2 linked regions of the Oceanispirochaeta sp. M1 genome follow. The protein of the gene in region 1 binds, or shares a complex with, the protein of each later gene. Links are inferred from orthologs where the notes say so. Each region holds a gene or a part of one and is shown on either strand. Other genes may lie near its edges.

The links.
Region 2: the proteins of trxB (region 1) and trxA are in contact, whole or in part, in a crystal structure (PDB 1F6M), measured with the Escherichia coli proteins. The link is inferred for Oceanispirochaeta sp. M1 from one-to-one orthologs.

What each region holds. Positions count from the first base shown.
Region 1 is NZ_QQPQ01000003.1:191,266-207,796, forward strand. What follows is about bases 4,749-7,583. They hold trxB (thioredoxin-disulfide reductase), read right to left. Parts: upstream 6,715-7,583; coding sequence 5,782-6,714; downstream 4,749-5,781. Other genes in these bases: DV872_RS03065 (glycoside hydrolase family 3 protein), read right to left, coding at 4,749-5,753; DV872_RS03075 (hypothetical protein), read left to right, coding at 6,942-7,583. Outside these bases: cobI (precorrin-2 C(20)-methyltransferase), read left to right, coding at 1-328; cobM (precorrin-4 C(11)-methyltransferase), read left to right, coding at 325-1,086; DV872_RS03050 (cobalt-precorrin 5A hydrolase), read left to right, coding at 1,083-1,832; cobJ (precorrin-3B C(17)-methyltransferase), read left to right, coding at 1,829-2,590; glycogen synthase GlgA, read right to left, coding at 2,565-4,064; more of DV872_RS03065, read right to left, coding at 4,083-4,748; more of DV872_RS03075, read left to right, coding at 7,584-8,363; DV872_RS03080 (hypothetical protein), read left to right, coding at 8,527-9,027; flagellar hook-associated protein FlgK, read left to right, coding at 9,042-10,913; DV872_RS03090 (flagellar hook-associated protein 3), read left to right, coding at 10,917-12,164; DV872_RS03095 (flagellar assembly protein FliW), read left to right, coding at 12,167-12,622; carbon storage regulator CsrA, read left to right, coding at 12,616-12,852; DV872_RS26905 (HD domain-containing phosphohydrolase), read right to left, coding at 12,856-14,034; tRNA (adenosine(37)-N6)-threonylcarbamoyltransferase complex dimerization subunit type 1 TsaB, read right to left, coding at 14,031-14,699; tRNA (adenosine(37)-N6)-threonylcarbamoyltransferase complex ATPase subunit type 1 TsaE, read right to left, coding at 14,696-15,118; DV872_RS03120 (hypothetical protein), read right to left, coding at 15,115-15,378; DV872_RS03125 (PilZ domain-containing protein), read right to left, coding at 15,448-16,531.
Region 2 is NZ_QQPQ01000002.1:167,559-182,695, forward strand. What follows is about bases 12,469-15,137. They hold trxA (thioredoxin), read right to left. Parts: upstream 14,129-15,137; coding sequence 13,808-14,128; downstream 12,469-13,807. Other genes in these bases: DV872_RS01960 (vWA domain-containing protein), read right to left, coding at 12,469-12,633; DV872_RS01965 (Ig-like domain-containing protein), read left to right, coding at 12,747-13,787; DV872_RS01975 (hypothetical protein), read right to left, coding at 14,233-14,991. Also shown: DV872_RS01910 (LysM peptidoglycan-binding domain-containing protein), read left to right, coding at 1-947; DV872_RS01915 (beta-N-acetylhexosaminidase), read right to left, coding at 1,029-2,522; DV872_RS01920 (LPP20 family lipoprotein), read right to left, coding at 2,637-3,680; DV872_RS01925 (hypothetical protein), read right to left, coding at 3,719-5,134; DV872_RS01930 (penicillin-binding protein activator LpoB), read right to left, coding at 5,141-5,734; DV872_RS01935 (homoserine dehydrogenase), read left to right, coding at 5,981-7,300; DV872_RS01940 (glycogen/starch/alpha-glucan phosphorylase), read left to right, coding at 7,356-9,713; DV872_RS01945 (DUF554 domain-containing protein), read right to left, coding at 9,743-10,447; DV872_RS01950 (hypothetical protein), read left to right, coding at 10,582-10,929; DV872_RS01955 (hypothetical protein), read left to right, coding at 11,035-11,499; more of DV872_RS01960, read right to left, coding at 11,509-12,468. UniProt on the Escherichia coli protein: Participates in various redox reactions through the reversible oxidation of its active center dithiol to a disulfide and catalyzes dithiol-disulfide exchange reactions.

The sequences.
Region 1 (16,531 bases):
TATAAGCAGCATACAGCTTGCTGCCGCCCGACTGGGGCTGCCTCTGGCACTTGGTAAGGATAAGTGCTGCATCATGCCCACACCGGACAATATGGAGGATCTCAAGCCTCTGCTGGAGATTCATGAGTCCATTGTGCTGATGAAAGTCGGTAAGCGTCTGGAAGACTTGAAAGAGTTTCTGAAGAGAGAGAATCTTGCTGAAAAGGCGGCCTTTATCAGAAGGGCCGGCTTCAGAGAAGAATATAAAGCATACGATATGAATGAGCTGGATGAGAGTAGGGACGGTTATCTTTCAATCGTCATGATCCGGCCCGGGAGGAATAGATGAAGGTAGTATTTATAGGAGCGGGTCCCGGCGATCCGGATCTGATCACCGTAAAGGGAAGTAAAGTACTGGCAAAGGCCCTGGTCGTTATCTATGCAGGCTCCCTGGTTTCACCCGAAATTCTTACATGGTGTGCAGCCTCCCCGGAAATTATGGATTCCGCCGGGATGGATCTGGAACAGGTCTGCCAGGTTTATAAAGAGCATCAGAATGAGGAGGGGATCATTGCCAGAGTGCATACGGGAGATCCTTCACTCTACGGTGCCATTCAGGAGCAGATGGACTATCTCAGATCCGAAAATATCCCCTTTGAGATCATTCCCGGGGTCAGTTCATTCCAGGCTGCTGCGGCTGCACTGGAACAGGAGTATACACTCCCGGGGATCAGCCAGTCCCTGATTATCACAAGAGCTGCCGGCCGGACTCCAGTTCCGGAAAAAGAGAATTTAAAAGTTTTGGCAAAGGCCGGAACAACAATGGTCCTTTTTCTGAGCATTTCACTTATAGATAAGGCTGTAGAGGATCTTCAGGATTCCTATTCAGCGGATACTCCCGCAGCCGTAGTCTACAGGGCATCATGGCCGGATCAGAAAATAATCAGAGGCACCCTCTCCGCTATTCCTCAACTGGTTAAGGATGCCGGAATCACAAGACAGGCTCTTGTCATCATCGGTGATGTTCTGAAAGGTGAATATGAAATGTCCAAACTCTATGACCCTTCATTCTCCCATGGATGGAGGAAGGGCAGGAAAGACAATTGATTCCTGAAAAGATCGCCGTTATATCGGTAACAGACAGCAGTGAACTGACAGCAAAGCGCCTTGCCGCTGCCCTGGGTGCCGATACATTCAGGCCCGAAAAAGGCGGCCTGAGAGCTCTGGTGGAAAACATTTTTCACTCCTATGACGGTCTGATCTTTATAATGGCTTCAGGAATAGTGATCCGTATGATAGCACCCCTTATCTCTGATAAATATCACGATCCAGCTGTCATTACGGTGGATGATGCCTGCCGCTATGCAATAAGTACACTCTCAGGACATGAGGGCGGTGCTAACGATTTATGCTGGAAAGTGGCCTCTTTTCTTGGTGCTGAGGCTGTGATTACGACAGCATCGGATACCAATCGATCCATTGTTCTGGGCATCGGCTGTAGAAAAGATATCAGTGAAGAAGCTGTAAGGATTTCTATAGAGGAAGTTCTTGAAGAGCAGAGCCTTACAATCGAAGACATCCGCTGTGCCGTCAGTGCAGAGCTGAAAAAAAATGAAGAAGGGCTTCTCCGGGCTATGGAGAAATTGGGGATTCCCCTGATTTTTCAGCCCCTGGAGAAAATCAGAAGCAGCTGTTTTGAAGATGTAACTCCCTCAGATGCGGCAATACGGCATTTTAATATACCCGGCGTCAGTGAACCATGTGCCCTCCTGACCGCAAAAAACGGGCGTCTCATAATGAAAAAGAAGAAGATACGGGGTGTTACCATCGCTCTGGCAAAGGAAGATATATGAACAATTCAGAAATATCAGAACAAGGAAAACTCACCATAGTAGGAACCGGACCGGGAACTGATCAGCTTCTGGCACCTGCAGCAAAACAGGCCCTCCTGGAGGCGGATTCTGTTATCGGATATAAGACCTATGTGGATCTGATCCGTCATATTCTCCCGGAGAGCTGTGATATTCAGGCCTATGGAATGCGGCAGGAAGTTGAGCGCAGCCGGGCTGCTGCTGCACTGGCTCTTGAGGGGAAAAAAGTTTGTATTGTCTCTGGTGGAGATGCCGGAGTATTCAGTATTGCCGGACCTGTTCTGGAGGTAATTTCAGAAGAGGATCTAGAAAAACTGAATCTTTCCATTATTCCTGGAATAACTTCGGCACTCTCATCGGCAGCCCTTCTGGGTGCTCCTTTAATTCATGATTTTGCTGTGATCTCATTAAGCGATCTTCTTACACCGACAGAACTTATTGAGAAGAGACTCAGCCTTGCCGCCGAGGGTGATTTTGTTGTAGTCCTGTATAATCCTGCAAGTAAGAAAAGAACTGAACTCATAAAAAAATGCGCTCAGATTATGATTGAGGCCGGTAGAAAAGATACCCCTGTGGGCATTGTACGCCATGGGTTCAGGGCAGATCAGAATGTGACAGTTACAACTGTAAGTGAGATGCTGAACCATGATATTGATATGAATACCACAGTGGTTATAGGCAACAGCAGAACCTATAGGAAAGGGCGTTTTATGGTTACTCCCCGGGGGTATGCTCTGTAGTCTTCCTATCTTTTATATCTGAAAGGGCGTCTTCATAGACATCTATGTAGGCAAGAGCCGAAGGCTTCCATGAAAAATCCTTATTCATACCGTTCCTTCTTAAAATCCTGACTTTATCAGGAGACTCTTCCCAGCACTCTACAGCTCTGTCCAGAGTCTCTCTCAGATATTCGGGGTCAGCCTTTTCATAGACAAATCCAGTCGCCTGTTTCCAGCCTTCCCTGGAGAGTGGATCCCTGACAGAATCAGCCAGACCTCCCGTTTTTCTCACTATGGGTATAGTTCCGTATTTCAGACTGTAGAGTTGATTCAGACCGCAGGGCTCGTAATGGCTTGGCATTATGAAAAAATCGGCACCCCCTTCAATGAGGTGAGACATCTCTTCATTGTATGCAATTTTGACGGATAGATTGGGCAGCTCACTGCTCAGTTTTTTAAGTTCTTCTTCAACCCAGGGTTCTCCGGTTCCAAGAATCACTACCTGAACCTTCTGTTCCCGGCAGAATCCCTCAAGGATGCCGTATCCCGGTCTGCAGAGCTCTTCAATTCCTTTCTGTTCAACAAGACGGGTAATCATGGCAAACAGAGGGATTTTCGGATCTTCAACCAGACTCATCTTTATCTGGAGTCTGGTTTTACACTGAGCTTTACCTTTCAAATCATAACTCGAGTAGTTATGGGGAGAGATGTATCTGTCAGATTCAGGATTCCAGCTGCTGTAATCTACTCCGTTTAGAATCCCTGTAAGATAATCCGCTCTATGATTCAATGACTGATCCAGGCCATGTCCATAGGCAAGGGTTTTGATCTCTTCAGCATAGTTTGGTGATACTGTGGTAATTCTATTGTTGTTTTCAATACCTGTTTTAAGGAAGTTAACATAGCCGTCCTTCATCATATTGAAACGATGGGTGTCATCCTGTTTCAGTCCTGTCCAGGGGAGGTCTCTTTTATGATAGGTCCCCTGATATCCCATATTGTGAATTGTAAAGACAGAAGCTGTATTTTTAAATTTTTCATCCGATCTTTTCAGATAAAGAGGAGAAAGTCCTGTGGGCCAGTCATGGCTGTGAAGTATATCTGGAATCCAGTTCAGATAGAGACAGACCGATTCAAATGAAGCTGCCAAGAGGCTGAATCTGTGAGCATTATCCGGGTATGAGGACGCCGGGGTGGGACCGTATATTCCTTTCCGACTAAAGTATTTATCACTCTCTAAAAAGTAGACGGTAATACCGGATTCATCCATTTCAGTACTGTAGAGGGCCGCTTTTTCTGTTCGAAAGACCATATTTATGTGTAATTCACTAAGAAACTCAAGTCCCTCACGCTTTACATCATTGTAGAGAGGCATCAGTATGCGCACATCACTGTCTTCCTGTTTCAAGGCCAGAGAAAGTGCACTTACCATATCAGCCAGTCCACCCGACTTGGCATAGGGAACAGTTTCACTGCTCATCATAAGTATTTTCATGGATAAGCCCCTCCGTTATTATTCATCGTTTAATAAATCAATAGGAAGTATTCCCCTGGGAGCAAAATCTCCCCTGATGGCGGCAAAACCGGCCTGATAGGATTCTATTCCAGTACCATAAACAGCCACTGCATCTCTGACCCAGGGTACATCATTAAGATAGATTGGAGTCAGTGAGGAGAGGACAATAATTTTATCTTCCAGATCTTCAAGTTCTTTCAGAATCCTGAGATCCTGTTTTCTGGACAGGCTGAAAATAATATAATCAAAATTGTCTGCCTGTTCCTTAATATAATCGACAACCTGCCATTTTTCATTAGTTTCGAAAGAGTAGGGTATACGCATACTATTGCCATGGAAAAAGGCAGTGCCGCTTCGTCTGAACTCTGAGTAGAGCCCGGCGATCAGTACCTGACTGTTTGCAGGGAGGGGAAAGGAAGACTGTCTCAGAATAGTTATACTTCTTGCTGCCTGACCGAAGAAAAACTCCTGACTCCCTGCAGCGGGAATATCCTGATCAATTCCCTGAGTATCCGGTTTGAAAGGAACATGATCCTCTCTTTTAAGATAATCAGCTTTTACTTTCAGTATCCGTGCAGCAGCAATGCGCATACTTTTTTCAAAATCACTGTCATTTTGAATCAGATACATCAGGTGGTTCCATATCTGCTGATGCATTGACGGTGATCGGCTGATAAGGAGAAAATCACTTCCCGCCCGTATTGCTGTTTCACAAATTTCCGGTAGTGATTCATTCTCGTACTGGGCGCCGTGCATTACGAGGTCGTCCGTTATTACGAGTCCTTCGTAATTCAGTTCATCCCTCAGTATATCTTTAAGGAAAACTGAACAGAGAGAAGCAGGTTTCATATTACCCGTAATTTCAGGAAATGCCAGGTGACCGGCCATTATGGCGGGGAGACCTTCCTGAATCATCATTTTATAGGGAATCAGATCGTGACTATCCAGAAATTTACGGTCAGAAGGGATCACAGGAAGTGTTCCATGGGAGTCTTGATCGGCATTGCCGTGACCCGGGAAATGTTTAGCCGTGGCAATAACGCCGGCATCTTCCATTCCCTTGAAAAAAGCAGTACCAAGTACGCCGGTCTGGATCGGGTCCTGTGAAAATGCACGGGGACCGATTACATCCGCAAGAGGATTAAGGTATACATCCACCGTGGGAGCAAAATTCATATTGATTCCAAGACGCCGAAGTTCGGAAGCTATGTAATATCCTGTCTGGTAAGAGTCATGGGGAATACCGGAAGCACCTAAAGCCAGGTTTCCCGGAGTAATTGAGCTCTCTCCCTTTATATGTCGAACCCAACCGCCTTCCTGATCTGTAGCAATCAGAAGGGGTATCTTCAATCTTGTAGATAGAGCACCATCCTGCATAATTCCGATGGTGTCGGCGAGAACGGAGAGATCATTGGCATTCCATCCGAAGATCTTGATGCCTCCGATCTTCTTCTCAACAATCCAATCCATAATCACAGGAGAGGCAATCTCCCCTGTATAACCGAGCATCATTACCTGCCCGAGTAATTCATCATTACTCATATCAGCAGCAAGAGAACTTGCAAGATCTTCAGAGGAGAGTTCCGAGTTGAAATCCAGGGAATATAGAGAAGAAAGAGCTCCTGCCGTAATTAAATACAGCAGGAGTAATATGCGAAATGAGGTCACAGACTGTCCTATTTTATAAGCTGAAGGCTTAAATATAGGCTTCTCCCTTAAGGTCGTCAATATAGCCGGATGCAGTATGTGCTGCCACGGCACCGTCAGAAGCAGCTGTAATGATCTGTCTAAAGGGTGTATCACGTACATCACCCACAGCGTAAAGACCTTTTACTGATGATTCCATATGTACATCTGTGATGACATATCCGGTTTCATCCATTTTAACTTCGGGCACAAGCTGTGTCTGAGGTATGGAACCTACAAAGATAAAAGTAGCATCAAAATTTTCTTCATATACTTCATCAGAGTCGGTCTTTGCCAGAACTACGCGGTCTAATTTAGTCTCATTACCCTTGATTTCCTTAACAATAGTGTTGAAACGGACTTCAATATTTGGATTTTTAAGAACTCTGTCCGCAACAGCTTTCTGGGCTCTGAAACGGTCTTTTCTATGGACCATTACAACTTTATCAGTAAGGTTGGCGAGGTAGTTGGCCTCGTCACAGGCAGCATCTCCACCACCCACAACCAGCATTTTTTTATTCTTAAAGAAGGGGCCGTCGCAAGTAGCACAGTAAGATACACCTCTGCCTCCGAACTCTTCTTCTCCCGGTACATCCAGATGTCTGTGTTTAGCACCAGTTGCCAGGACAACGGTTTTTGCAGTAATAGTATCTTTGGAAGTTTCAATGATAAAATCATTTCCCTTCTTACTAACCTTTCTAACAGAAGCTGTCAGAAATTCAGCTCCGAATTTCTGAGCCTGTTTATGCATATCCATTGAAAGCTGAAATCCGTTTACAGGTTCAGGAAATCCTGGATAATTCTCCAGGTCTGAAATAAGGAGAGCCTGTCCACCGGGAGCCATTTCTTCAATTACCAATGTTTTCAGATTGGATCTGGCACCGTATTGAGCAGCTGATAAACCGGCAATGCCTCCGCCGATGATGACCATGTCTTTTTCCATATTCTTTAAGTCTCCTTGAACTATCGAGACTGATTTACAGTCTCGTCAATTTACATATTAAAGGCCATATGGCCTTAAGCATATATACATATTTATTTGTATAATATAATAATTGGTTTTCATAAAATCAATTTTAAACCATCAATCTTATTCTAAATCAAAACCCGGAAATATTCCGAAACAATATCTTTGATATAAAGTTTTTTTTCTGTAGAATAGGACATAGGATGTTTATAAAAAATAAAACGGCCACTGTTATTATACTGCTTTTACTTATTGTGATAATTTCTCCCTGCAGTTTTGCCGACAGCACTGCCTTCCGATCCGATACACCCTATGGAGAGTTTACCGAGATGCCCGAACCCCTGACTACCGATCAGTTGGCCCGTCTGTCTCTTCTCAGTTCCGGGTTGAAGGAAGATCAACTTAATCCTTATCTGAGAAAATTGAGTAATATACTTAAAAATTCAGAAAAAGTGATTACTCCTGTAATGAATACTGATGAAAAAGCAGAAGCCCTGCTCCTGTTTCTACATAATGATGTTTTTACACGTTACAGTCTTACACAGACATATCTTCATACTGTTCTGGATAAGGGGACATATAACTGTGTTTCATCCGCCCTGCTCTATATGATAGTCACCCGTTATCATGGAATACCCGTGGAAGGGATACATGCAGTAGACCATGCATTCTGTTTTATTCCCGGCAGCGGCATGCAGGGGATAGATATTGAGACTACAAATGAGTGGGGATTTGATCCGGGAAGCCGTAAGGAGTTTCAATCTTCCTTCACCAGTAGAACCGGTTATGCCTATGTGCCTCCGGGTAATTATAAAGCCAGGTTAAGGCTGGGTGATCGCGATATGGCAGGTCTTATTCTGCAGAACAGAATTGTAGAACTCCAGAAGAAAAACCGACACATGGAAGCTTTGACCCTTGCCGCAGACCGACTGGCACTGACCGGAAGTGCCATGGCCAGACAGGACTATTTTAACTCAGTACAGAATGCGGCTGCTCAAAAGAATATTCAAAAAGATTATATTGCCGGTATCGAACTGATCAGCAGGGCAGCTCTTCAGGATGCTGATTTTCCGGATTTTCTGAGAGCTACCAGATCTCAGCTGGTGTACAATGCCTGTGCCGAAGCAGTCAACAGAAATAACCTTACTGCAGCCAGACAGATTCTGTCATCCCAGAAATCCTATATTCTTGAAGAAGATATGTATGCCATGGAAACCCTTATTATTCAGAGAGATCTTGAAATAAGATCCAAAGGGGAATTCTCATCTGCTTTAATAAATGAGATCGCCCAGGCAGCAGCCAAAGGTATTATCAGCAATACCAGAGCAGCCAGTCTTGCAGCCTATCACTACAGTCTGAAGAGCGAGGTTCTATCCAGCCAGGGGCGGAACAGAGATGCCTATCTATTTATGCTTGAGGCTGAACCCTGGATACAGAAAGATAGGGAATATAAAAGACTGATTGGAATTATCCGCAACAATACAGCAATTGAATACCACAATAAAATCGTTACCCTGTTAAATGAAAATAAAAAAGAGGATGCAGTCAAGATTCTTCAGGAAGGTCTTGAATTGATTCCCCGCAACTCTCTGCTTCTTCAGGATAAACGTAAGCTTGTTCCCTGACCGTCACTCAGTATAACTGACTGAATTTTCATAATTATCTAATTTCTCCACCCTTCCAGCTTCTCTCATACCCGGTATTTTCATTTTATTTGAAAGATGAAAAAGAAAATACTAATATTCTTTTTCCATAAACCGAAAATAGTAGAGAAGGAGTGTCTTTAGAATGTCAGCTGACAAGATTACCAACAATTTGATTGATATTTTGAACAAAGAACTTAAGCTTCTGGAAGAGTACAATTCCGGCTGTGAGACACTGCATAAGTATGTCACAGCAAAGAACTGGACAAGACTTGAACTTACTCTGAACAGCCTTGGGAAAAAGGCTGATAAGCTGAACTCAATAGATCTTATCAGAGAGGAACTTGTTCTTCATCTGAAAGAAGACTATCAGCTTGATCCCGGAGTATCCTTCGGAATGCTGATGACTCGACTTGACAGCGGGTATCAGAAAGAGATCAGGATTTTAAAGCAGAAACTGCGTCATGCAGTCAGTATGCTGCAGGTCAGGATTAACGGTATCGGGAATTATGCGGAAAGCCAGACTTCCGCTCTCAAGGATGTCCTGGATGTTCTTATTCCCGATCAAAAAGCCAGAATTTACAACAGCAGCGGTACGGCATCGCCCGTCGATAACAAACCCATGCTGTTTAACCATCAGTTTTAAGGAAAGGATTGTTTATGGGTTCCACATTCAGCGGTATTGAATTAGGAAAAAGAAGTTTACAGGCCCACACTCAGGGGTTGCAGACGATAGGACACAACCTCAGCAACGCTTCAACCGAGGGCTACAGCAGACAGAGAGTACGTCTGTCTGCAACAGATCCGATCTACATGCCTCAGCTCAACAGGGCAGAGCGTCCGGGTCAGATCGGCCAGGGTGTGGACGTTACCATGGTGGAACGCATAAAGGACACCCTCCTTGAAAACAGAATAATCGCCCAGGGTGATGAAACCGGTTATTGGGACACCAGGGACCAATACCTGCTGATGGTGGAGCAGATCTATAACGAACCCTATGATACTTCTGTAAGGTCTCTAATGGACAATTACTGGGACAGTTGGCAGGAGCTATCGGTTCATCCCGAAGATATGCCTGCCAGACAGGCTGTTCTGAAAAGGGGAGAATCCCTTATTGACGGAATCAACGGCCGTTACAGACGACTGAAAGAGACCAGAACCATGCTGAATGATGATGTGGCCGTATCAGTTGGTCAGGTAAACAGTATCCTCACTGATATTTCCAGACTCAATCTTCAGATAGAGAAGTCAGAAGCAGTAGGGGATAATCCAAATGATCTTCTTGACAGCAGAGACCTCCTGGTCGAGAAACTTTCAGGTTTTATAAATGTAACTGTAGATAACAGAGACCCCGATGAGTTTCTGATTCATACACAGGGAATGCATCTTATTCAGGGTAAACAGGTACATCTCCTGGATACTCAACCCAATCCTCTGAATGAAGGCTATCTGGATGTTAAATGGGCGGATACGGGGCGAGATGTAGATATCAGAAACGGTAAACTGGCGGCCCTCCTGGAACTCCGAGACGGTGATGTACGCGGTGAAATCCAGAAACTGGACATGATGACAGTAAACTTTACAGATATGGTCAATGAGGTTCACTCCGAAGCATTTTCTGCCAACGGAAGCACGGGAATCGACTTTTTCACAGAGTATCCATTTGTAAATAATGCCCTGGGTAATTATGACCGCAGCGGTGATGGAGAATTTGATTCCTCCTATATCTTCAGGATGACCGGAAATAACGCCCTTAATTCGGAGCAGCAGACCGGACTGGAAGGAACAATTACCCTCAACGGTGCAGCCGGAGATATTTCAGTAGAATATTTTCCCACAGACCGTATTGCTGATATTGTTGACCGGATTAATAATGCGGGAGCCGAAGTTAAGGCCTTGATCAACAGAGAAGGAAGACTGGTCCTGAAGGGCAGTGCAGCCGATGATCTTGAGAATCCCGACTTTGTAATCCGTCATGTAGAGGATTCAGGTTCTTTCCTGGCAGGATATGCTGGTCTTTTAGGCGGAAGCGGTGCCGAAAATGCCTACAACTGGGATCAGGCTGATGCAGTCCTTGGACTGAGAGATATCGATTTCGCCGTTGCTCCTCTGACTCATCCGGCAGGCTGGATGGGGATAAATGAGGCTCTCCAGGCAGATCCCGCATCTATTGCCTCAGGCTTTGGTCTGAACGGTAGAGAGGGGCTTCCCGGAGACGGAAGTGCGGCCCTTGAGATTGCATCACTCAGAAACAAGTCTGTAATGGTCGGCCCCAGCACAACATTTGACGATTACTTTGCCGATGTTGTGGCTTCAATCGGACTGAAGGGTGAAGCTGCTCAGCAGGCCAACGAATCACAGCAGCTTGTTATGAAGGATCTTAAGGATTTTCAGTCATCCATTTCCGGTGTGAATATGGATGAGGAGTTTGCAGAAATGATCAAGTTTCAGCATGGCTACAACGCAGCAGCCCGTTTTGTATCAAATATCAATGATATGCTGGATACCATTATCAATAGAATGGGAGTGTAATAGATGAGACGAGTAAGCACTAACATGCCGAACACTGATCTCCAGTATCAGATGAGGCTTAAAGATTTTAAAATGAATGAAATGCAGACTGGCATCGGCAGCAGCAGAAGATTGAATAATCTCCGGGATGATCCCATTGCTGCAGCCCACTCAACCAGGCTGAGTTCTCATATTACTCATCTTACTAGGTATTCTGATAATATTGGTACAGCCCAGGGTGAGTACTCTCTGGCGGAAACTTCCATGAACCAGTCGGTACAGGTTGTTCAGCGGCTCAGAGAACTTGCTGTACAGGGAAGCAACGGTACCTATTCAAAAGAAGAACTGGGATATATGGCCATCGAGACAAATGAGCTCCTCAAAGAGCTGGTTTCCATGGCAAATACCCGTACTGCCGACGGCAGAACCCTCTTTGGTGCCAACGACACGAAAAATGATCCCTTTGTAGCCATGAAGAGTAGAGTAGAGGGAATCGAGGGTGCTGTAATTTCTGAAGTACGTTATGCAGGAAATATCACAGCCAATCAGACTGAAATAGGTGAAGGAACAAGAATTGACCTGAACTTTGCAGGAAATAAGGTCTACTGGGCTGAGAATCAGCAGATTTTCGCACAGCGGGATACACTGGATTATGTGGTCAAGGAAGACAGCACCATCAGCATTGACGGCAAAGAGATTGCCTTAAAGACCGGTGATAATATTCACGGGATCATTTCAAAGATCAATGACAGTGATCTGGCAGTTAAGGCTTCACTTGATCCTGTTACCAACAGTTTCACAATAGAATCAACAGTTCCCCATCAGATCTGGATTGATGAAGATCCCGACTCAAAAGTGCTCAAGGATATTGGACTTCTGGCTGAAAGCGGAAGTAGACCTCCCGAGAATCTTCATAAAGATGTCATGGTCGGCGGTGGTTCACTCTTTGATATGGTCATAGGCCTCAGAGACAGTCTTCTCACAGGAGACCAGGAGGCAGTCGGCGGCCGGATTCTGGGCGGACTGGACAAGTCACTTGGCAACCTGCTGAACAATATGGCCGATCTGGGATCCCGGAATGAGCGTCTTGATCACAGTTTTGCCAGACTGGACAGTGAAAAAATGAATGTGATTGCAGTAAATTCCAAGCTGACTGATATAGACATGACAGAAGCAATAACTAATCTCAAGATGCTTGAATACACACAGAAGGCGGCCTATCAGTCCGCTTCCAAGATCCTGCAATCTAATCTTATGGACTTTTTGAGGTAAAAATGCAGATAATAACAAAAGCCTACGGCGAAGTAGAAATAGATGAAAGGCAGATCATTACATTTCCTAATGGTCTGTTCGGTTTCGAGACATTACATGATTTTGCACTTCTCGATGCAACTCAGCAGCCATTTTACTGGCTTCAGTCAATTGATGTGGATCAGGTAGCCTTTGTATTGATTAAACCTTCCATTTTCAGGCCGGATTATACTCCGGCAGTGATGAAGTCTGAATTGGAGGCGCTCTCTCTGAAAGACAGCAGTGAAGAGAATGCCCTGGTTTTCAGCATTGTTACATTTCTGGATGATAATCAGAATATGACAGCCAACTTGCAGGGCCCGGTCATTGTAAACCGTCATGCAAGAGTGGGACGTCAGTGTATTTCAACAGATCCCCGTTGGGAGACAAGGCATAATATTGCAGAGGAAATTGCTTCTCAGAGGAACAGCATATGCTGATATTATCAAGAAAAAAAGATGAAAGCATCATAATCGGAGATAACATCACAATATCTGTTGTGGATATCAAGGGCGATCAGGTTAAAATTGGAATTGCCGCACCTAATGATGTCAAAGTGTTCAGACAGGAAGTATATATAGCCATACAGGAAGAAAACAAAGCTGCCGCTGCGGTCAGCAATATTCCAGATTCAATTTCACTGAATGATATTTTTAAGAAAAAAGATTAGCACTTATTTGTTTCTGCTGTTATAGATAGCAGCAAATTCTTTATTAAGTTCAAGAAATAAGTCCAGAAGGGCCGGGTCAAAATGTTTTTCCCGGCCTTTTTTCATGATTGAAACAGACTTTGCATGGGTAAATGACTTCTTATAGCTTCTCTTGGAACGTAGAGCATCATAGACATCCGCGATACATACAATTCTTGCACACAAAGGAATCATCTCACCGAATATTCCATAGGGATAACCATTCCCATCCCATTTTTCGTGATGAGACAGTGCAATATCTTTGGCCATGGATTTGGGGTGGGTACTCAGGATATAGGCACCATTCTTGGTGTGCTCATTCATTATCTCCCGCTCCCAGTCATCAAGAGGACCGCTCTTATTCAGAATATCATCGGGTGTACCTATCTTTCCGACATCATGCATGGCGGCAAGGAAACCGATATCCTCAATAAACTCATCATTGATCTCTTCATAGCCTTCTCTCCCTTTCAGATGTCTGCTCAGAAGAAGGGCATAATCATTAACCCTTTCAATATGCTCGCCTGTGTCGTTGTCTTTAAGTTTAGAAGCCTCAAGGAGGCTCAGGAAGGTCTTCTGGAGCAGTTCTTTGTATTCCTTGGTGATAATGTCCCATTGAACCATATATGCCCTGGGTCTCTCTCCATGACGGCAGAGACAGGGTTGTATCATAGCTCTTAAAAAAGAACTGGTATTATCATTGCTGAAGGGTAGAAGTCTTCCCATCCATGCATAGGCATTATCCGGATTTTCAAGGCTCTGTTTTAGAGCAGCACTTAAATTCAGTTCTGTATCGGTATGGAACAGTTCGGGAAGATGTCTGTTCAGGGGTGATTTTATAAAGATCAGATCCTTGAGAAACTCAGGGTTTATCCATACTATTTTCAGATCAAGATCTATAAAACATGTAGGAATAGGACTGTTTTTTATGTGATCTATAAGAAAACGGAATTCTTTGTCTTCCAGAAGAGCCGTATTCCGTTCCTCCGGGTCTATATTTGTAAAAAGTGACCATGGATAGAAGATGCTGTCCTCTTCATCAAGATCATCAAGTTCATGTACTTCTTCTGCAGTTTCAAGAAATAATAAATCCGCTTCATTATCACCGAGAATCGGGGGATCTCTGTAATCATAGAATCCTTCGGATTTATCTTTACGCTTCAAGTTTTCTCTCCGTACAGTGCAATTTCCGCTTCACTTCTGCGAAGATAAAGGGGGCCGTAATCTTTAGAAAGGCAACCCTCTGCATCATAACGTTTCAAACCGAGTTCCAGAAGCTGTCTGCTTTTACCGCTCTTATTATTTCCATCGTAGCACAGACCCTTCCGGGATTCCGTAGAGACCATTCGGCAGTCAGGTCCGGTAAATAATACCTTATCAAAGGCAGATGTTTTTTTCAGGATTTCATCTTCACTCAAATCAAAAGGACCTTCCAGTTTTTTACCTTCTGAGTAGAATCCGCAGTAGTAACGTTTTTTTCTGGCATCCATCAGAGGAACAACCACTCCGTCAAAGTAATCAAAGCCATAGGCTAGATAATCCGTTGTTACAACTGCAGTGTAAGGTATACTGAGTCCGAATGCCAGACCTTTGATCGTTGACATTCCTATTCTCAGACCTGTGAATGAACCGGGACCTTCTGAGCAGACCAGTAGCTCCAGATCCTTCCGGTTGACATCAGCCTCTTTCAGTACAAGAAGAATTGTATTCATCAGTGTTTCTGAGTGTTTTAATCCATTATCGATGGTCATCTCAAAGTAGGCATTGTTTTTTTTAAGACAGACACTCATTAAAGAGGATGCCGTATCAACTGCTAATGCACAATTCATAATTCTATACCTTCAAGGCTTATCTTTCTCTGACCGTTTTCCAGAATGCTGATATTCAGAGTCTTGCAGTCATCCGGCAGATATTCAGTAATTCTTTCGCTCCATTCTATCAGGGAGACCCCCTGACCGAAAAGAAGTTCATCCACACCCAGGAGTTCAAACTCTTCTATACCGTCTATTCTATACATATCCATATGATACAGGGGAATGGTACCCTCATATTCGGATACAATAGTGTAGGTAGGGCTTGTAATCACATCCTTTATACCAAGTGCTCTGGCAATACCTTTGGATATTGAAGTCTTCCCGGCCCCAAGGTCACCGTTAAGAGCTACAATATCACCGGGTTTAAGTACTTTACCTATTTTAAATCCAAGTTCAAGGGTCTCTTCAAAACTGCTGCTGAGTAATTCGGTCAAACGGGAAAGCCTTCCTTTTCTATATTCATAATTTCATCTTTTAAAGATTTAATTATGGGTATGACAGGGTAGTCAATCTTATCGAGAAGTTCAACTATAATATCACGCTCTCCGGTGGGTTTAATCTCAACTGTAGATGAAAATCTCACAGAGCTGCGCCGGTCTCCGATCAGAGCAAAGCTTGCCAGACCTGTATACTCATTTCTGTAGTATATGAGTGTGTCTTTTTTATTGATTTCATCCATTCCCAAAAATTTCATTATTAATCAGTCCACCTGTAAGTCAATTGTAATCATTTTTTAAATCAAATCATATTCTTATTCTAACCATTATTCGAAATCGTATACATACTCATTTATTCGATTTAGATTCTTGCTGGATGCCCTTGTAAACATGACATGCATGGAAGTATAGATACGGCCGTTTGACCGGCAGTCTACAATTTTTCCATATGTAATGACAGGACTGCCCTTCATAGGTTCAAAATTGAGTTTTATCAATTCTCCCTTGTTGAGAGGGCTGGTCGTCTGCAGTGAACATCCACCTGCGGAAAGGTCAATAAGTGTACCCATCCTACCCTTGTTTTTCATAACAACAGCTTCTTTTTTCTCTCTCTTGCCTATACCGGTAATCTGTATCTTGATGGGAAAGAAATAGCAGGGACGTTTGATATTTTTTCTTCTGAATTTTCTCTGATAGGCCCGGCTTATCTTGTTTGAATGCTGAAGAAATACACTTGTAATTCCCTTAACTGAATTGTATCCGAGAACCTTGGATGTAAATGTATATTCCTCACCATCTGCTCCCCATATCATTATGGTAAGTTTGGTTCCTTTGGGCCATTTTATCTGGCTGCCTTTTTTACCGACAGGAACACGGGCACAGTAGAATTCTTTGAGATTAGCGGTGACAACAGAAGCATAACGGTTTCCATTATCCATTTTAAAAGTGACATCCTGGCTGAGTTTCAGTTTTCTTGTGTCTGAAATCTGGTTAGTTTCCGCAAAAACCCGCTCTATCCGCTGTTTGATGCGGTAGATATTCAGCTTTCTCTCTTCAATGACTGCAGGAGGGGCTTCCATATGGCTTATGTCACGCAATGCCTGGCCGAGTGTATTATTCAGAGTTCTTGTATTACTTAAAAGGGCAAAGGGTTTGGTTACATGGTAGACTTTTATGAAGCTTTCCAGCAGAGCTACCTGTTTTTTAGTAAGCCCGATCCGTTGACCCTCACGTCTGAAAGCCCGTTTGCTGTAGCGCTTGTTTTTTTCACTATCCCGATTGCTGACTTTATTGGCAACAATCAGAAATAGAAAACTCGCCAGCATAACTCCCAAAAAAATCCAATTCTGTCTGGGATCGGAAGGTTTGAAGAGCTGTCCTTTAAATCTGGATGTTGTCTGTAATAGCACT
Region 2 (15,137 bases), on another replicon or contig:
CCGAACCCTATGCTGAAGTTATGCAGCAGTTTGAGTACACAAGAGAATCCATTGCAGCCGAACAGTTGAATCAGGCTAAAAAAGATATGGCCCTCTCTGGAATTAAATCTGCTAATCTATACAAGATACTTGATGAAAACATCCGCTGGATTCAGATTCTTGAAAGAGATACCAAGAACTACCTGGAAGATGCCGAGAAAGAGGAAGCATACCTCTGGGCCGGAGAGGAGTTCAACCAGGCAAGCTACCTTCTGTCTGACGGTATGATCAAATTCAGACAGTATGATCTGAAAAACAGTGAAGCCGAAATGAAGGAAGCAAAATTCAGAGCAAAAAATACTCTCTACCTCACAAGAGTCAGAAAGAAACAGGCCGCAACCGATGCCAGACTGATGCAGATTCAGATGGAGCTGGAAGATGCTTCAACCCTGACAGTACAGTCTGAAGAAGGTGAGATCCTGGACGCCGCTCCATGGTCAGGAGCCGATTACCTGAATAAAAATCCTCTGATGGATGCAGTGGGTGAAGAATATGAAACCGAAGAATCCGAGCTGATGGAATACGATCTTTCTCAGATCATAGAAGAAGAGGAAGAGGAGACTGTAAGATCAGCAGGAATGTCTGTAAGCGGACTTCTTGAAAAAGCCAAGGAACTGTGGCAGATGGCAATCGAAGAACGGAATGCTGGAAACTACGATAAATCCAAAGAGCTGCTGACACAGGCAGAAGCCTATATCAGAGCCTATAAAGCCAATGCTGTAGGAAGAACCTATGTAGTTACCTACAGAGAAGTAGCTACTGACTGTCTGTGGAGAATAGCCGAGTTCCAGGAGATCTATGATGATCCCTACCTCTGGCCTAAAATCTGGCAGCGGAATCAGAAAGCCATTCCCAATCCAGATCTGATCTATCCCGGACAGGTACTGATTATCCCTCCAGTGGAATAGTCATTCTATAAATAAGCAAAAGGCTGTTTTCCATCAGGAGAACAGCCTTTTTTATGGATAATCGGTCATTGGTTCTATACTTTAGTCTTCTACACCACCATTGACAATCATCCGCCACATGGCTCTGAATTTTGCCAGTTTACCGGGGTTCCACTCTTTAGCAGGAGCTGCGTTGATCCCCCGCTCTTTTAGCAATACAAGGTGTCTCTCCAGACGCCGGACAAAACTTTTGTAATCTTTATCCTCTGGATTGGTCCAGCCGACCTCTGCCATGGCGATTGATCGGGGAAATGCCTGAAAGTCCCTACGATCCTTGTTATGCACCCATTCTGTCCAGAGCGGACATTCCACTCCCAGAACATGATCTGCTCCCGGAAGGTCATCCCCTTCAGCAATCGGATCATAAGCATAAATTTTCTTAAGAGTTACGTAAGCATGAGATAGATCAATATAAGTTGAGGCATGGGCTGAAAAAATCATCTGCCTCCCCTTCTCCAGCTGTTTATATGCATTTTTTTTTCTGAAGAGCCAATACTGCCCGATGGCCGACTTATCGAGATTATCACCACAGATTTCAGCCCAGACTATAGGGGTTTTCCCCAGTTTTCTAAGGATAGAAACAGCCTGATTAGTAAAATGTACCTGCTGATCTTTAAGACTTCTAATTCCATGATTCTCTCTGTAGGCAGCACAATGGGGACATTTTTTCCATCGGGCCTTTGGAGCTTCATCACCACCCAGATGAACATGTGATGCAGGAAAGAGCCGGGCGGTCTGTTTCAGGACAGCCTCAACAAAAAGCCTGGCCTCCTCCTTTCCCGGACAAAGAATATCCTTGTATATCCCGGCTTTCCAGGGGACCTCCTGCCGGTCTCCCCTACAGCCAAGCTCCGGATAAGAAGCAAGAGCCGCCATGGAGTGACCGGGAAGATCAATTTCAGGAATAACCTGAATACAAAGTTGAGAAGCATATTCTACAATGGTCCTGATATCTTCTTCAGAATAGAATCCTTCATGGAGTTCTCCCATTGTGTGACGATTATCCTGATATACGCTGTCCGCCCTGCGGCTGCCTATTCCAGTCAGCTCAGGATAAGCTGGTACCTCAAGGCGCCATCCCTGATCATCAGTCAGATGGAGGTGAAGTATATTGAATTTATATAAGCTCAGAACGTCAATCAATTCCAGAATACTATCCACAGGCTGAAAGAATCGGCAACAGTCCAGCATAAATCCTCGCCATCCGAAACGAGGAGAGTCACCTATCTCCAGACAGGGGATACTCTCTTTAAAAAATAAAAGCAGCTGTATCAATGTTACTGAAGCATAATGAAAACCCTTTGTGGACGAAGCGCTTATATTGATTCCATCTTTTTTAATACTGAGACAATAGGCTTCATCATCTTTTTTACCTGATCCTATTTCTTTATATGTTATCAACTCAGAGTTTCTGATCACCATCAGAGATTCAGGAAATCTCAAGTCGGAGAACTGCACCGGTATCATCCAAAACCCAGATGTAAATACAAGGGATTCAACTGCGGGGATCAAGTTCAGCTCATCATTTTTGGCCATACAGACTCCTTTCAAGGGCTATTATAATTCTCAGAAGATTGTTTCGTCAAAGCTGAAACAAACTAAAAAAGACCCGGCTTCACCGGGTCTTCAAGATAAGCATAATTTGAGAAATCAGTTCATGGCAAAGCTGTCAAAATAGTCTTCCATTCCTCTGAGGAACTTCTTAAGCATTATTTCCTCCATGGAGCGATAAGCCCGGGATTCGGCTTCTTCAAGAGATATGGCTGTTTCCCGTTTCTTCTCATCTATGGAGACAACAACATCTCCCTTCTCATTCCGCATCTCCATAAAGAGAGTCCAGCGAAGGTTTTTATAATCGTTATTGAGGGTAACTTCTTCCATTTTCACCCGGCCGGTAACTGAAAGCTTTGACTCCCCCTCTGTCACAGAGAATCCCCGGTCAGTAAGAACCTGGGAAACAACAGCAGCGACCTTGCCGGCTCGATCCCCTTCTACAGTTATGGAGTACTGCATCTGTTCCGCTGTATCCGCATATGCAGAATGGAGCACCGCAGGATCATAGGGTAGCATTACAGCTCTTGCGAAGGGCTGATAGATGATATCCAGCTGATCCTTCATGGAATGAATTTTTACATCCATGACCATTGCTCCATCAAGAAATCCATAACGTCTGAGCAAGTCGCTCTGTTCGGCTGATTTTTTAATAAAGGCTTGGGTTTTCATGCCGTCCTGATCTATCCTCTGGCGATAAATATTGGCAGTCTCCATCCGGTCGATATAAGCAACCACATAGACCTTACCCATATCACTGGTCCAGGATTCTGCAAAATGTACATTGATCAGAGTTTCATCGGATAACTGTGTAATAGATTCATCAGAAGTTGTTTCCATCCGTGATTCCAGAATAGTGTCACCATCAGACAGATCTTCGTAGCGTGTGCTGATTGTACTGTCTACAACTATTGCAGTCCTGAAGATTCGTGCTAAAGAAGCCTGACCATCCTGCTTTGCACTTTTAAGAGAATTGCCTTCTCCAATTTCCACCAGATATTCATCATTGGGATAGAGTGAGTGTTTATCATCCACCCATGAAGGTTTCTTTCCTCCCGACCGTTCTGATGAGCTTCCGCCGGAAGCACAGGAAAAAAGAAATAACGGAATAAGGGATAATAGAAATACATATTTTAATTTCATAATAAACTCCAATCTACACACAAATAATTAAGAAAAGGCTACTCAAGCACATATGACTCTACAAAATTCAGCTCACCGGACTGCAAATTTAATGATCCCCGTTGATCTCTGAATATCAATGTACTGTCTTTATAATATTCAATACTGACATCATGCTCTCCCGGGGGAAGAGCAAAATCAATACTATGAGCATAGGCCGGAAAATACTGGGAGATCCTGAGATCCGCATTTTCGGTGGCATCCACAGCAACATCAGCAGCAAAACCAATCAATATTCCCAGGACCATTCCACCGGCATCATCACTCATGGAATCATTTACTGCAGTCTTGCCGGTCTCCTTTACGATCCCTTTTGTTACGGTCCGTAAAATAGATTTACCTATAACCAGAGGCTGCTTGATTAAAAAGATCTCTCTTGAAATCCTCTCCATGTTTTCAATCAGAGGAAGCTCTTTCACAGGAACTCCGTCCACAAGAAGGACAATTCTGTTGACCTTACTGTGCATCTGTTCCATCCGGGGATACTCAAATTTAAAATGATAACCGGAGCCAATTCCGGGCATCAGCAGAAAATTAAAACCCACAACTGACTTAATATACTCTTCATTCTGACTGACAGAAGTGATAAAAACACCATTTTTTACTGTATCCAGATAAAATGTCTCGGCAACCTTCCGGGGAGAAACTCCTGAGAATGCCAGAACAGAGAGCCGTGCCATTTCCGAATCATTTTCAAGTTCCGGAAGTTCAGGAATATCAAAGTCATATAGATGACTCTGGGACAGGAAAGCATCCTTGATATAATCCCGCTCAATCCGGGCACTGTCAGGACTGTTCTCATAACGATAGAGCAACAGTCCAAGATAACGGGCCAGCACATCATTGTGAAAACGGTTTTTCAGAGCTTCAATCTGCCCCTCTGCTTCTGAGGAATCGTTATATTCCTCAATAAGAGAGCGGTATTTATCTTCAAGAATATTGAGTTTGATATGCACACGTTTAATCTCAATCATGGCGGATTCTTCATCACCCAGGGCAATGTAATTCAGCCCTTTAAAGACATTCAGATAGATATCTTCATAGTCCTCACCGGCATATTCCAGGGCATTGTCATTAAGGATTCCAGAAGTTATTGCTTTAGAAATACTCTTAGAATAAAGCTCTTCGATGCCCCGCTCAGCATTATCCAGTGCAGCATTACTCTTTTCATACTCACCGGAATAATGGTAAAGCATTCCCACATCCAGAAAATACAGGACCCGGTCTTTCTCCTTATAACTCTCTTCCTTATGTGACTCAATAATTGTACTGGCACCCTGAAAATCCCTCCTGGAGACCGACTCAGAGGCCTCAACATACTGCTGTTGAAAAGTCTGAGTACTGGCACAGGAGGAAATAAAGAGAACAGAAATCAGGCTGATACTTAAATAAATGCTATTTTTAGATTGAGACATTCCCTATTACCATTTGGATTTGGATTGTTTAATCAATTTTTTGACTTCGTTCTCACCAATCCAGGCTTTCTCATTTGTCTGCAGGTGAATCAATTCCATACTGACCTGATATTTGATTACTTTCTTTCCTTCAACAGCATCTGTGATGGAAGTGATAACACCCTGCATCATATAATCTGCACCGGTTTCTGCGGCCAAAGCGTTTGCAGTCTCTTCGGTTGAATTAGATTGCTGATCTTCACGCTCTTCACGGACTTCCTCACGTTCAACCGCACTGGCAACAAAACGGACACGGCCGCTGTTAATCAGTTCACGCTCGATATCTTTGATAAAGGTCAGGACTTCAATATGCTCGGAGCTCTTGTTTCGAACTGATCCCACAATAACAACAGGTTTTTCCCCGTTCTCTGCAAGATAATCATCTATCCAGGGTCTGGACAGACAATCAGAGACGATCTCCTCTGCGGTCAGTCTGGAATCTGTATCGTTCCAGCGTCCGCTTAAATCGATTACTTCATCAGAAGAGGTTCTTGTTACTTTGGTGGATGCACATCCGGCTAAAGATACTATTGCCAGTATCAGGACTAACAGTCTTTTCATTACTAATTCTCCTATTAAAAAAGCTCAAACATCACGGTAACCTCACAGGGTTCCTGAGTTGAGAGATCGCACAATCTGTAGTTTAAGATTGTCCATGAATATATTGTAATTCATTTCTTTTCATAATCCATCCCCTTTCATGAATTCTAGGAACATTATTCCTGAGAAAAACGCTCTTGAATAAAAAGCTCTCATATTTGATAATCCTCAATAAGGTTTAATTAAAAATTTTCAGGAGTTTGAAAGATGGTTAATGAGGGAAAATTCGGAGTAGCACTAGTAGGATGCGGCATTGTCGGCGGCGGAACTGCCAGAGTACTTACCGAAGATATCGAGTACCTTCAGGAAAGGACAGGGATTCCCTTTTATCTTAAATATGTGGTGGACAAAAATTTTGATAATGCACGTTCCATTGCTGTTCCTGAGAACCTGTATGAAGAAGATTTTAATAAGGTGATTGCCGATCCTGATGTATTCCTGGTTGTGGAACTCATCGGCGGTCTTACTGTTGCCAAAAAGATAATGACCAAGGCTCTTGAAGCGGGAAAACATGTTGTTACCGCCAACAAGGCTCTTTTAGCCCATTACGGACCGGAGCTTTTTGCCCTGGCCAGAAAAGAGAAGGTCAGCATCGGGTTTGAAGCCAGCTGCGGCGGCGGTATCCCCATTATAAAAGCCCTTACAGACGGTCTGCTTGCAAACCGTATTGAAGCCATGTTCGGTATCGTCAACGGTACCTGCAACCATATACTCACGGAGATGACAGAGAAGGGACAAAGCTACAAGAGCGCCCTTCAGTCGGCCCAGAAAGCAGGCCTGGCGGAAGCGGACCCCACACTGGATGTAACCGGTATGGATTCGGCTCACAAGCTGACCATAATGGGTTCTCTGGCCTTCGGAGAGAGAGTAAACCTTGATTCAATCCCCGTACAGGGAATAGACACTCTGGATCTCTACGATATAAAAACTGCCAGAGATCTGGGATATATAATGAAGCTCCTGGCGGTTGCCAGGAGGACAGATAAGGGTCTGGCACTCAGTGTTTCTCCCTGTCTTCTACACACATCCCATCCCCTGGCCCGGGTCTCCGGAGCCTTTAATGCAGTCAGTGTCTACGGTCATGCCGTAGGACATACCATGTATATGGGTAGAGGAGCCGGAAGCTCACCCACAGCTTCTGCCGTAGTTTCCGATATTATCGCAACTGCTCTCGGGATTACTCCTAAAGCATTCGAAACACTGACCTTCTGGCCCGACAGAACAAAACCGGCGGTTCAGCTTCCTCCAGCAGATATCATAAGCCGCTACTACCTGCGCTTTATGGTACAGGACAGACCTGGAACAGTTGCCCGGATAAGCGCTATTCTCAGTGAATATGGCATAAGCATCACGGCTCTTCAGCAAAAAGAGGAAACATCTGCAATTATCCCTGTTGTTATGACAACTCATGAAGCAGGTGAAGGCGCCGTAATCAAGGCGCTTGCGGCCATTGAGACTCTGGAAGAGGTCATAGAATCACCTTATATGATCCGCATTGTAGAAGAACACCCTGAGAAAGTAATCTAGCCCCCCTCTCAGGACTGATGAGTTCTGGAAGCAAAATAATAATTGGAGAACAAGGATGACCGGTCCTGAAGTCCTGATAAAACAGCTGGAACATTTACTCAATTTCCACGGGAAGAATCTTACTCCCCGTGAATTTCTCCGGATACTGTCTCCTTTCATTTCAAAAGAGATGGACCTCAGAAGAGAAAAAACACTTCTTCAGGATAATAAAGACAAGGTCAGAAGGCTCTATTATTTTTCTGCCGAGTATCTGACCGGCCGCCTTCTGAATCAGAATATTCTGGCCCTGGGTATCAGGGAGGAAGTAGTCCGAATGGCTGCCGATCACAATCTGGATCTGACACAGATACTTGAAGAGGAAGCGGACCCGGGTCTTGGTAATGGTGGACTCGGACGTCTTGCCTCCTGCTTTATGGATTCACTTGTACATCTGGATCTGCCGGCGACAGGATATGGAATATGCTATCGCTTCGGTCTCTTCAGACAGGAAATAAAAGATCACAGACAGATAGAACTTGCCGATGACTGGCAGAACGATGACCATTGGGGAACAGAAGACCGAAATACCCGCTACACCATCCCCCTGGGGGGATCAGTTGATATCAGCTGCACAGATAGGGGAGAGCTGAAGTTCCACCTGAAACCGGCAAGAGAATTCATAGCCATACCCGTTGATTATCCGGTAAGCTCAACAAACAGTGACCGTGTACACCCCCTCCGTCTATGGAAAGCGGAATCTCCGGAAGGATTCCATCTGGACAGATTCAATAAGGAATTTCATTCTGAGGCATGGGCTTCAATCAATGAAGCTGCCTCCCTGACAGCTGTACTCTACCCGGGAGATCAGGGAGAACGCGGGAAAAAACTCCGATTAAAACAGCAGTACTTTTTTGTATCCGCATCATTACAGGATATGATGGCTTCATACCGAAAGAATCATGGAAACTCATGGAATGATTTTCCAGACACAGCAGTGATCCAGCTCAATGATACCCACCCCGTACTTGCCATCCCCGAACTGATGCGTCTGCTTCTGGATGGAGAGGGACTAACATGGGATGAAGCGTGGAATATCTGCCAGAGGATCTTTGCCTACACCAATCATACAGTTCTGGAAGAGGCTCTTGAAAAATGGCCTGTTAAATATATCAGAGATCTGTTCCCGCGGATTATGCTGATTCTTGAAGAAATTCAAAGACGTCTGGAAGAGACCCCTCATGCACCTCGGATAATCAATAACGATACTGTACACATGGCGGCACTGGCAGCCCACGGCAGCTTTTCTATAAACGGAGTAGCTGTACTCCATTCTGATCTCTTGAAACAGACCGTCCTGAAAGACTGGTACACCCTCTACCCCGAACGCTTCAATAATAAGACAAATGGAATAACCCACAGACGATGGCTGATGCAGTGCAATCCCAGACTCAGCACATTGATCAATGAACTCATAGGCACAGACTGGCATAAAGATCCTTCAAAATTATCCAAACTCAGGGGTTTTGATGATGATTCGGTTCTCCAGAGACTTTCAGAGATAAAAAGCGCCAATAAGGCTGATTTTACCCGATGGCTGAAAATAGAGAAGGGTCTTATTGTTCAGCCGGATTCTCTTTTTGACTTCCAGGTTAAAAGAATTCACGAATATAAAAGACAGCTTCTCAATCTTTTCACAGTACTGTCCCTCTATATAGATATAAAGGCCGGGATTCCTACAGGGAGCACTCCCCATACGTTCTTTCTGGGAGGCAAGGCGGCTCCGGGCTATGTGATGGCCAAGGAAATTATCTACTTCTGCGGACGTCTTTCTGAAACTATAAACAATGATCCCCTCTGCAGGGACAGACTTTCACTCCATTTTCTTCCGGGATACACCGTCAGTATGGCAGAAAAGATCTTTCCGGCTTCCGAGCTTTCACAGCAGATATCCACAGCCGGAAAAGAAGCCTCGGGCACAGGAAATATGAAATTCATGATGAATGGGGCTCTCACCCTGGGAACCCATGACGGTGCCAATATTGAGATATTTCGGGCGGCAGGAGAGGAGAACAACTTCCCCTTCGGCATGAAAACTGAAGAAGCCGTCAGCTGCAGAGAAACATACAACCCCGGCAGTTACCTTGAAAGGAATGAATTTGTACAGAGAATCATAAATGCCCTGAATCAGGGTATCCTGGGAGACCCTTCAGCATTCAGAATTATTCTGGATAATCTGCTTAATCATGACCCCTATTTGGTACTGCCCGAAATTGAATCGCACAGCCGGGCTGTCCGTAATGCGGAACTTCAGTATGACGATAAAAAGATATGGAATAGAAAGAGTCTTCAGAATATAGCCGCTTCGGGAATTTTTTCATCCGATAGAACCATCGCTGAATATGCTGCTGAGATCTGGCGGCTCACACCACGCTAAAAAACTATTATTCCTGAAGATCTGCTCTCTTAAGAAGTGAACTGGGCGATATAGGGATCTGCAAGCTGAAACAGAATAATCAGCACTATGGCAGGTATAAAGTTTGCCGTCTTTATTTTTTTCAATTTGAGCAGGTTGATTCCGATCATCATTATCAGACAACCACCCACGGCGGAAACCGCATGAATCATGGATTCATCAACATAAGGAGCCACCCATGTTGAAAGAATAGTCAAAGCTCCCTGAACAATCAGGACAGAAACAGCCGAGAAGGCCACACCCCATCCCATAACAGCAGCCAGAAGAACAGATACAGAGCCGTCCATGACAGATTTAAGAAATATAAGAGAATAGTCCTTTTCAATACCGGCCTTGAAAGAACCGACAATTGTCATGGCACCTACACAGAAAAGAACCGTGGCATCCAGAAAGCCAAGTGCAAACTGCCCCTCCCCCATCTTTCCCGGGAGTCTATTCTTAAGCCACTCTCCCATCTTCAGAACAAGATCTTCAAGCCCCATCCAGGTTCCCAGAAGCCCGCCGACAACGAGGGAGAAAACCATATAGAGTGCATTACAGTTTTCCTGTGCCATAGTGAAACCCAGAAGGAGTGTAAAAACTCCCAGGGCTGTAAAGACAACATTTTCATATTTATCATGGATTTTGCCTTTTAGAAGGAGGCCTATAAGAGCACCGATTAATATGGCTAGGGCGTTAACTACTGCTGCAATCATGGAGTGATTCTACCCCGTCAAATAAAGAATGAAAAGCTAATATGAGTTCTTTCTTAAACTTAAGGCCAATTGAGCCGACAATCAAAGAGAACAGCATAAACGATTACCAGCGCACAACAGGAGGTGTACATCTCATGTACAAAGATACTAGCATCAGCCCAACTCATAGCAATCCGGAAATACCGGTAAGCGAACATGCAGGAGAAAATACTGCAGATAAGATCTATTGCGCCAACTGCAAGCACTGTAAACTGATTAGATCCAGTACAGGAAACAACGATCAGTACCAATTGCGTGTACGCTGCGATGCAGGGAAATGGAGAAAAAAGCTGGGGGAAGAAAAATTCTATAAATACTTTACCGTAGCCCGCAGAAGTACTGAAGATTGTGACCTCTATGAACCCATGGGAGATACTAAAGCCTTTCTGAAAGAACTCAAGAAAACCCTGCCGATTAAAGACGAAATTTATATCCATTCATGATATCACAGGCCTGATTCCGAGAAACCTTTCTCTGAAAATGGCTGTGAACTTGAAAATGCACTTCCTGTAGAGTATTATGATCCCCATATTTTGATGAGGGATCTAATGCGAAAATATACCATCTATACAATTATTCTTATTATGACGGTCTTATCTCTTTCCTGTCAGTCCGTACCTAGAGCTGTTAACCAGGGCTGGTCAGAAGAGATGTTCTTCAAACAGGCACAGCAGTCCATCGATGATGGGCAGCTCAGTACTGCCCTGTTTTATTACGAAGTATTTCTAATCCGTTTTCCGGAAAACCATGCCAAAGTGATTGCTGCTGAATATGAGAGAGCTATTCTTCATAAGAAGCTGGGTGCCGAAGATCTGGCTATTCAGGGACTGAGGAAGGTTCTGGACAGTTATGAAACCAGCAGTTACGTAATTCTCTACCCGCCCCGCTATAAAGTGCTGGCAGAGAAGGTTCTGGCAGGTCTGGAAGGACGTCCTGAAGAGGCTATTGATCCGGAAAAATACCCGGCCCGCAAACCGAGCGCCGATCAGGGCAGCGGACCAGGCTCCAGATAAGTACTTCAGTCAGTATTCTGACGGGAGCAGTATTGGATAAATTGAAATTCCAAGATCTGCTGCCGCAGAGTATACCATCTCCTTGGTGATGCTTCCCATGGGAATCTCATGGGGAGGAGCGTCTCCGATCTGGATAATAATCCGGTGATCTCCAGTCCATTCATAGTTGGAAATCCCACTGAATATACCTTCATAGACAGCTTCGGGGATATCTCGCCCCCCTGAAACCGTAATACGGTTAAGCTGCCACTGCACCTGATCAAGATCTTCAAGGAAAGGTATCTCCTTAGTCAGATATGCTTCTTTATAATCCCTGTACATAACAATACCGATTCTGAAGGAATCAAATCCTTCTATATGACTTTTTACCAGAGGAACAAGCTTCTTCTGAATGAAGTTGATATCGTTTTTCATACTGACTGTAGTATCCACAACCAGTACCACATTAATAGTTCCGCCCTCTACAGAGGTGATTATCCTGCCGATTTTATCTACAGCCTCATCACCGTCTTCAGCACGGATAAATTCACCGCCAGTCATGATGGCAGCTTCTTCCATAATATCTTCAAGTTCCTTTTCCACTTCCGCCACAATAACAGGAGGAGGCAGCTCTTTTATCTTTGAGGACAGAACAAAGGGATTATCCTGATAGGCTCCAGAATAGTCAGCATAGGGCATCTCGAAGGATCTTATATTCAGCCATGTTCCCTGACGCAGTTCAAACTGCCCTTCCCTGCTCCATGAATAACCATATGTGAGATGAAGAGGAACAAAAATCTGAAAAGCCATGGCTCCCAGAATCTCGTTATATACGGGAGAAGAATCTATAAGGTAGTAATAACCGCTGTCATTGGGGAGAATCTCACCGTTAAGCATGCGGGGTTCATCTCCGTTAATCTCGTTATACTCATAAGGCCGCAGAGCAAAAGAGTCTCTCTGCTTTTCAGGGTCGGCAGTGGATTCAGTAACAAGAACAGAGTTCATCCCCTCCCGCTGCTTTATCCAGAGATGAAACCCCTCATCTTCCACCATATCGAGATATACATCTCCCGGTTCAATTAAAAGTTCCTGAGAACTCAGCGGAACGAGGATGCATGTTGTAATAAATAAAAAAATGGCTATACCTTTTCTCATGTTATATTTATCGGCCCTTTTTCGCCCTTCATGATGAGATTTTCTCAGGAGTTTTTATAGATTTTGAAGCAGGAGTTCAATTTTCAGAGTATTGACAGCAGGAGGCTCCCCATATGCTCAATATTCCATATAAAAAAGTTCTGAAACTCACTGTGCCTCTGATCTGTATTTCTCTCGCAGGCTGCTCTCTTCAATACAGTGATGATATTCTGACTGAACCCGACCTTTCTCCTCCGAGACTTCTGGAAATCAGCCCCACAGAAAGTCCGGAAATCAGGATTCTATTTGATGAGGCTGTTTATCCGGAAAATGAAAATATAACCCTTGATACAGGAGACATGGCCGGTCTCAGCACAGTTGAAGAAAATACAATTGTACTTCTTCCGGAAAAGGCTCTAATTCCGGGAAAGCAGTACAGGGCGGCACTGACGGTGGAAGACAGCAGCGGAAACAGCTGCCGTTTTGTTCTTCCCTTCTGGGGATGGAATCCGAATATCCCGGATCTGTTGATAAATGAATTTAATCCTGAGGGTTCAGGGAACAATCCTGACTGTATTGAACTTTATACAACCAAATCCGGAGACACCGCCGGTATGTGTTTATACTACGGAACAAAACAACATTATGAGTACCGCTATATCCTTCCTTCCCTCAAGCTGGAGACCGGTGAATATCTCATCATCCACTGCCGCCGGGAGTACACTGCCGATGAAATCTCTGAAAAAGATGACAAGACTCTGTCCACAGGAAAACTTAGTTCAGATGAGGCATGGGATATCTGGCTTCCCGAAGACTCGGGACTCTCAGGGGCCAACGGGATTATCAGCATCTATAATGCTCCCGAGGGGATACTACAGGACGGAGTTATCTATTCTGAGAGAAGCTCGGATCTTGAAGATGATACTCTTGGGTGGACCAGCAGGACATTTGATGCTGCGGCTGATCTTTATGAAGGGGGGTTCTGGATATTCAGTTCTGAACTGATTCCTCCCGAAGAAGCCATAGCCTCTCACTATACAACGGGAACAAGATCATTATGCAGGAGTAGTAATTCTGTAGATTCTGACAGGAAGGAAGACTGGCATACAGTCCCTACGGGCGGGAAGAGCTTCGGATCAGCCAACTCAGATGAGATATATGTAATCCCGCCCTGAGAACAGGACGAGAATTTGAATCAGACCAGATCCTTGAACATCTCTTCGATGGCATCCCGGGGGATTACACCGACATTCTGTTTTACAACTTCACCCTTATTAAAAACCATAAGAGTGGGAATACTCTGAATATTATATCTACCGGACGATTCAGGGGCATCATCTACATTTGCTTTGCACACCTTGATTTTACCGGCATATTCTTCAGCAACTTCGGCGATTAGGGGACCTAGCATTTTACAAGGTACACACCACTCGGCCCAAAAGTCGATCAGGACGGGAACATCAGACTTCAATACTTCCTGCTCAAATGTTTCATCCGTAAGGATTACTTCTGACATATAATTATCTCCTTAATACCTGGCCTTTTCAGCTCGAAGTATTTTTAAATAGTTATGATTCCATAATATTGTATCTGAGACTTTGATTCGTATTTTGATTTTACTCAGAATCTCTTCAAGTCTTTCAGTCTGAAATCACTTATTATATTTTCAACATAATTGAACGCAATTTCAACACTTTCGTCCATTAATCCGCGATCCTGGCACTCAAGTAGTATATGTCTGAGTTCATGAAGGAAAAAAGAGGCTCTTTTGATGCATTCCTGAGCCTCACGGAAGAGTTCTGACGAATACTTACCCTTCTGCTGTAACAGAAAGAGATAACGATCCAGCTCCGGAGGTACATGATCCCCACCCACTGTGGTCATTCGCAGAAGCCGATTTTCAAGATTATAGCTGACAGTTGAGGAATGTACCTTTCGGATAAACTTGGAAAGGGTTCTCCAGTGATTCTTATCCAGCTCATTAAGAGCTCCGTAAAGTTTCTTTACTTCCACCGAAGCATCATCATTTATTTCAATCTCAGGATAGGACTCTATCTTCCTTTCAAGTTCTTCCATTATCTGATCGGCAAAGCCTTTTTTATTGGTTGAAGCCGGTTTAGCGGCACTGACTTTCTTACGGCTTGCTTCATCTTTTCTGCCTTTGATAAGAGCCTGCAGATGTTCGATTTCATCTTTAATAAAACGGGTAAGATTAACCCGGGCATGAAGAGCAGTTATATACCTGTCCTCAAATCCGGTTTTTTCATCAATGGGGGTCATATAACTTATAATGTAGTCATCATAGGTTTTTCGAATTCTGACAAGAGCGTCCTGAATTTCCTTGTCACTCAGCTTGTCGCTTTTTTTGCGTTTAAACATCAATTACAGTATCAGTCTTTTTACAGTTCTGGTCAATTAAGAGTCGGGATCAAAGACTACTTTAGCTGTGGGTTTCAGAGTAAAACCATTATGTTTAATATTAATAATCATACAGCTTCACAAATAAAATTATTGTAGTATTATGA